Linked DNA regions of Cupriavidus necator N-1. The protein of the gene in region 2 binds, or shares a complex with, the protein of the main gene of each other region. Links are inferred from orthologs where the notes say so. Each region holds a gene or a part of one and is shown on either strand. Other genes may lie near its edges.

Region 1 (3,293 bases), 140 kb from region 2 along the record:
CTATCCGCCCGGCTTCCTCCCGGCACTGGCCAGGATCGACACACAGCCGGTCACGTTCTTCATGTTCGACACGGTGCTGGTCACGGTGCGCTCGGGGCAGTCGCGCACGGTCGACCAGGTGCGCCAGCGCCTGCTGGAGCTGTGCCAGGCACCGCGCCCGCAGGCCACGCCCGTGCGCAACGGCCAGCCGCTGCTGCACGGCGTGCGCCCGCCCAGCCGGCCCGAGGACCTGATGCTGCGCCTGCTCAATGCGATGGTCGACCGCTACCTGGAACTGCGCGCGCCGCTGACGCGCCAGCTCGACCGCTGGCAGCGCGCGCTGCTGAACTCGCGCCGCAGCTTTTCAAGCTGGGAGGGACTGCTGGATGCCCGCATCCAGCTGCGCAAGCTGGAACACCTGAGCGAAGAGCAACGCGACGCGCTGCAGGAATTCCGTGACAGCCTGCTCGATAACCGCTACAGCAGCGACCAGCCCGGCGGCCCGGCCAATGCGCCGGGACGCGACGAGGTGCTGCTGGTGCGCATCAACGACGTGATGGAGCACATCCAGCGCGTGCTGGCGCACGCCAGGCGACTGGAGGATTCGATCGAGTCGGCGGTGCAGATTCACTTCTCGGCGGTGGCGCACCGGACCAACCGCACCATGCGCACGCTGACGCTGATCACGGCGCTGTTCATGCCGCTGACGCTGATCACCGGCGTCTTCGGCATGAACTTCGACCGCATGCCCTGGCTGCGCGAGCCGGACGGGTTCTGGTGGTCGATCGGCCTGATGGGCGCCGTGGCGCTGGGGCTGGCCGCACTGTGGGCGCTGGGGCGGCGGCTGGAGCGCTAGCAGCGCAGCGCCAGGTACGCCTCAGGTACTGGTACGCGTGCCAAAGGCCCGCTCCAGGCTTTCCAAGAAGCGGTTGGCCGACTGGTAGCCGATCACGCGCACCGGGCGCTCGCGCCCGTCGGCCCCGAACAGGATGATGCCCGGCGGCCCGAACAGGCCGAAGCGCTTGAGCAGCGCCTTGTCGTCGGCATTGTTGGCGGTCACGTCCGCCTGCAGCAGCACGATCTCCGACAGCCGCGCGCGCACGCGCGGATCGACGAAGGTTATGTGCTCCATTTCCTTGCAGCTGACGCACCAGTCGGCGTAGAAATCCAGCAGCACCGGCTTGCCTGCGGCCGCGGCCTGCGCCACGCGGGCATCGAGCTCGGCCACGCTGCGCACGCGCTCGAAGCGCACCGTCTGCGCGCCAGAAGAGGCTTCTGCGCCACCGCGTGCCACGCTCAGGTGCGACAGCGGCTGCAGCGGATCGCGCCCGCCCGAGGCCACGCCGATCAGCACGATCGCCGCTGCGATCGCAAACAGCACGCCCACGCCCTTGCCCACCCGCGCCAGGTTGCGCGGATCCGGGCCCAGGGCGTCAAAGGCGCCCAGGAACACCGCCGCCACCAGCAGCAGCACCGCCAGCGCCAGCATCGAGGCCCAGGCCGGCAGCACCGGCCCCAGCATCCACAGCGCCACGCCCAGCAGCAGGAAGCCGAAGAAGCGCTTGGTGACCTCCATCCAGCGCCCGGCCCGCGGCAGTAGGTTGCCCGCGCCGACGCCCACCAGCACCAGCGGCACGCCCATGCCGAGCGCCATGGCGAACAGCGCCGCGCCGCCGATCACGGCATCGCGGGATTGCGCGATATAGGCCAGCGCCCCGGCCAGCGGCGCGGTGACGCATGGCCCGACGATCAGCGCCGAGATCGCGCCCATCGCCGCCGCACCCGCCACCTGGCCGCCCTGACGGCGGTTCGACGATTCGGTCAGGCGGGTCTGCCAGCGCCGCGGCAGTTGCAGTTCGTACAGCCCGAACATCGAGAGCGCCAGCGCCACCATCAGCGCCGCGAACAGTCCCAGCACCCACGGTGTCTGCAGCGCGGCCGACAGGCCCTCGCCCAGCAGCCCGGCAGCCACGCCGACCGCGGTGTACACCACCGCCATGCCCAGCACGTAGGCCAGCGACACCAGCAGCGCACGGCCGCGCGTGACGTGCTCGCCCACCACGATGGATGACAGGATCGGCACCATCGGCAACACGCAGGGGGTGAACGTCAGCAGCAGGCCCAGGCCGAAGAACAGCGCCGCGATCAGGGCCAGGTTGCGGCTCGCCAGCGCACCGGCGATGCGGTCGCTGTCGTCGGCACGCAGCACCGCCGCCGCGCCGGGCGTGGCCGGCTCCGGTGCCAGCGCCGCCGCGGGCGCGTCCGAGCGCCCGCGCTTGCCGAACAGGTCGGCCAGCCCGCTGCTGCCGACCTTGTACACGCTCTCCATCGGCGGATAGCACAGGCCCTTGTCGGCGCAACCCTGCGAAGTGACCGTCAGCGACCACTTGCCGTCCGCCGGCGCCGCGTCCACCGGCACGCGGATGACCACGCTGTCGCGGTAGGTCTCCATCTCCTTGCCGAAGGTCTCGTCGAACTTGACCTTGCCGTGCGGATACACCGGCGTTCCCAGCTTTACGTCGGCGGGCTGCGCGGCAAAGGCGAAGCGCTCGCGGTACATGTAGTAGCCGGGCGCAACCTCGAAGCGCACCTCGACCGTCTTGTCGTCAAGCTGGCTCGCGGCGAAGCGGAAGGCCTGCTCCGGCGGCAGGAAGTCGTCTTCGGTGGCGGCATGCGCGCCGCCCGCCAGGCACACCCAGGCCAATGCCGCCAGCAGCGCTGCGGCAATATGCCGCGCCCAGTCCTGCCCGCGCGCGCGCTCCGGAAGTGCCAAACCGATGTTCATGTCGCTGTTTCCTGTCTGTCTTGAACCGGGGTTACCTGCGTACCCGCTGCTGCGCTGCGGGCGCCGTTGCCCCCTACTTTGCCGGCGCTGCGGCGGTCTCGGTCTCGCTGCGGACCCAGGCCAGGTACGGCGCGTAACCCGCCGTCACCGGCCAGGCAATGAGCTCCGGCACGTCGTAGGGGTGATGTTGCCGGATCACGGCCTCCAGCGCAGCGTAGCGTGCGCGCGTGGTCTTGATCAGCAACGGCCACTCCTGCGCGCGCTCCAGCTTGCCCTGCCACCAGTACTCGGACTCGACCGGCGCCAGGCGGTTCACGCAGGCGGCGGCGCGCGCCTGCAGCACTACCTGCGACAGGTGCGCCGCGGTCTCGGCATCGGGGGTATTGGTGATCACGACGATCACCTCGGCCGGATCGCCCGGGGCGCCGGCATCCGGCTGGCTGGCATGGCTTTGCATCGACATCTCCTTGCGGCAGGCACGGCAGCGGCCCAAAAAACAAAAGAGCCAGGCAGAAGCCTGGCTCGATTG
Region 2 (3,263 bases):
GCTGACCGGCGCGGCCTGCCAGCGCTGCTTGTCGAGCTTGGTCAGGCTGACCTCGCGCCCGCCCGCGTCGGCGCGGATGCGCACGATATTGCGCGCGAAGTCCCGGATCATGTAGCTGCCCGGGATCCAGGCCGGCAGCGAGAAACACTGGCCGGCGGGATCGGGCTCGCTCACGGTAACGGTGACGGCAAACAGGTGCGCTTCAGGCTGAAGCGGGGCAATGGCGTAGCGGATCGGCGTCATGGGCTGGATTGTAACGTCGGCGCCTGCGGGCGGCGCCGACGCGGTGGTGCATCAGGGCGACGGTGCCCGATCAGCCGCGATTCACATCCACCACCACGCGCCCCCGCATGCCGCCTTCCATGATCTTGCGGCCCGCCTCGATCGCATCGCCCAGGCCGATCTCGCGCGTCAGCGCATTGAGCCGGTCCGGCTCCAGGTCGCTGGCCAGGCGCTGCCAGGCCTGCTCGCGCAGCGGCATCGCCGCCATCACGCTGTCGATGCCGTGCAAGGTGATGCCGCGCAGGATGAACGGCGCCACCGACCCCGGGAAGTCCAGGCCCTGCGCCAGCCCGCACGCCGTCACCACGCCGCCGTAGCGCACCTGAGCGCAGGCATTGACCAGCGTGTGCGAGCCGACCGAGTCGACCACCGCGGCCCAGCGCTCTTTCTGCAGCGGCTTGCCGGGCACGCCCAGTTCGGCGCGGTCGATCACGTCATCGGCGCCCAGCGCCTTCAGGAAATCCGTTTCCCTGGTCTTGCCGGTCGAGGCCACCACCTTGTAGCCAAGCTTGCTCAACAGCGAGATCGCCACCGTCCCCACCCCGCCCGAGGCGCCGGTCACCAGCACCTCGCCATCGCCCGGGCGCACCGGGCCGTTGACGCCGCCGCGCTCCAGCGCCAGCACCGACAGCATCGCGGTATAGCCCGCGGTGCCGATCGCCATGGCCTGGCGCGTGGTGAAGGCGTCGGGCAGGCGCACCAGCCAGTCGCCCTTCAGGCGCGCGCGCTGCGCCAGGCAGCCCCAGTGCGTCTCGCCCACGCCATAGCCATTGAGCACCACCTTGTCGCCAGCCTTCCAGCGCGGGTGCGCGGACTCCAGCACCGTGCCGGCGCCGTCGATGCCCGCCACCATCGGCCACTTGCGCACCACCGGCGAGCGGCCCGTGATCGCGAGCCCGTCCTTGAAATTGATGGTGGAGTAATCGACGGCAACCAGCACATCGCCGTCGGCGGGCAGCTGCGCGTCGTCGAGCGTGGCGATACTGGCCTGGGTGGCGCCGTCGGCCTGGGTCAGCAGCAATGCCTGGAAGGTCATGGTGTCTCCTTTGTCGCCTGCCGGCGATCGCATGGAATCAGGGAAAAGGCAGAAAGCAGAACGGCCGGACAAGTCCGGCCGTCGATCGGGCCGGGACAGGTCCGGCGCGCGCTTATTTCTTGATGCTGGCGAGCTTGCGTTCCAGCGTGGCGACGTCCGCCGCGCCGGGGATGCGGGTGCCGTCGGTGAAGAACACCGCCGGCGTGCCGGTCACGTTCAGGCTGTGGCCCAATGCCAGGTTCTCTTCCAGCGGGGTCTTGCAGCTGCCGTTGCCGCTCAGCGCCACCTGCTTGAGCATCCAGTCGCGCCAGGCCTTGGTGCGGTCAGAAGCGCACCAGACCTGCTTGGCCTTGGCTTCGGAATCCGGCGACAGCACCGGGTACAGGAAGGTGTACACGGTGATGTTGTCCATCTGCTGGAAGGTCTGCTCGATGCGCTTGCAGTAGCCGCAGTTGGGGTCGGAGAACACCGCCACCTGGCGGCTGCCATCGCCCTTGGTCCACTTGATCGCGCGCGCCAGCGGCAGGTCCGACCACTTGATGCGGTTGATCTCGGCCAGCCGCTCTTCGGTCAGGTTGGCGCCGGTGCGGGTGTCGATCATCTCGCCGTTCAGGATGTAGCGGCCTGAGGCGTCGGTATAGACCACCTGCCCGCCGATATTGGCCTCGAACAGGCCCGGCACCGGGGTCTTGCTCACGCTCTTCACTTCGGCGCGGCCGCCCAGCACCTTCTGCAGCGACTCCTTGATGCGGTCGGTGCCGGGCTCGCTGGCAGCCATGGCATGCAGCGCGAAACCCGCCGCGGCCAGCCCGCCGGCGATGGCGGTGATCGCGGCGCTGATGGCGGGGCGGCGGCGCAGGAATGAGAACATGTGGGCTCCAGAGTATTCGGTAAAGGGATCGGATCGTGGGTGCGGCCGCGGTCAGCCGAGCGCGCGCGCGATCAGGAAGCGCTTGAGCAAGGACTGTCCGCCGACCGCGCGCATGCCGGTGTTGCGCACCACGCGCGCCACGCCGCCCGGCAGCGAGAACAGCCGGTGCAGGCCGTCGGTGGCCGCGGTCAGCGACAACAGGTCGGTGGCGCGGGCGCGCTCGTAACGGCGCAGCAGGCGCAGGTCGCCCTCGCTGCGGAAAGGTTCTTTGTCGGCCATCACGCGGCCAAGTTCCGCCACGTCGCGCAGGCCCAGGTTCATGCCCTGCCCGGCCAGCGGATGCACCACGTGGGCGGCGTCGCCCACCAGCGCCACGTGCGGCTGCACGAAGTGGTCGGCACGCTGCAGCACCAGCGGGAAGCCTTGCGCCGGGGTCACGCAGCGCAGCGCGCCGAACTGCGCGCCGATCGCGCCGCTGGCGCCCTGCATCACGGTGGCGGCCAGGGCCTCGGGCGACAGCGCCAGCAGTTCGTGCGCGTGGGCCTCGTCGGCGGACCAGACCATCGACACATGGTTGTCCGGCAGCGGCAGTATCGCCAGCACTTCGCCGTTGGCGGGTTCCTCGTCGGCCATCAGCTTTTCGGGCGCGCCCAGGAACCACTGCCACGCGGTTTCGTGGTGCGACCGCTCGCAGGCAAAATTGGCGACCACGCCCAGCTGGCGGTACTTGCGCGTGCTGACGCCGATATGGCATTGCTGGCGCAGCCAGGAGCGCGCGCCGTCGGCGCCGACCACGCAGGCCGTGCGCAGCTTTTCGCCATTGCCCAGGGTCAGCGTGACACCGTCCGGATCGCGCTCGAACGCGCTCGCCGTGGCGTCGTGCCAGGTCACTTGATGCTGAAAGCCCAGCGCCGTATCCAGTGCGCGCTCGACGTGGCCGGATTCGATGATCCACGCCAGCTGCGGCACGGCGGCCGCGTAGGCCGAGAAGTGCAGGTCCCCGTCCAGGCTGGGTGAAGTCTCGGCCGCGCTGACATCGCCGAACACGCGCATGTCACGCACCGGCTGGATCCG

The links.
Region 1: the proteins of CNE_RS15970 (region 2) and dsbD are in contact, whole or in part, in a crystal structure (PDB 1JZD), measured with the Escherichia coli proteins. The link is inferred for Cupriavidus necator N-1 from one-to-one orthologs.

Annotation. Positions count from the first base shown.
Region 1 is NC_015726.1:3,548,053-3,551,345, forward strand. What follows is about bases 311-3,293. They hold dsbD (protein-disulfide reductase DsbD), read right to left. Parts: upstream 2,765-3,293; coding sequence 857-2,764; downstream 311-856. Other genes in these bases: CNE_RS16595 (magnesium transporter CorA family protein), read left to right, coding at 311-835; cutA (divalent-cation tolerance protein CutA), read right to left, coding at 2,838-3,221. In the rest of the region: more of CNE_RS16595, read left to right, coding at 1-310. UniProt on the Escherichia coli protein: Required to facilitate the formation of correct disulfide bonds in some periplasmic proteins and for the assembly of the periplasmic c-type cytochromes.
Region 2 is NC_015726.1:3,409,553-3,412,815, forward strand. Bases 311-3,263 are described here. They hold CNE_RS15970 (DsbC family protein), read right to left. Parts: upstream 2,190-3,263; coding sequence 1,431-2,189; downstream 311-1,430. Other genes in these bases: acuI (acrylyl-CoA reductase (NADPH)), read right to left, coding at 314-1,318; CNE_RS15975 (UbiH/UbiF family hydroxylase), read right to left, coding at 2,241-3,263. Also shown: CNE_RS15960 (M61 family metallopeptidase), read right to left, coding at 1-243. UniProt on the Escherichia coli protein: Acts as a disulfide isomerase, interacting with incorrectly folded proteins to correct non-native disulfide bonds.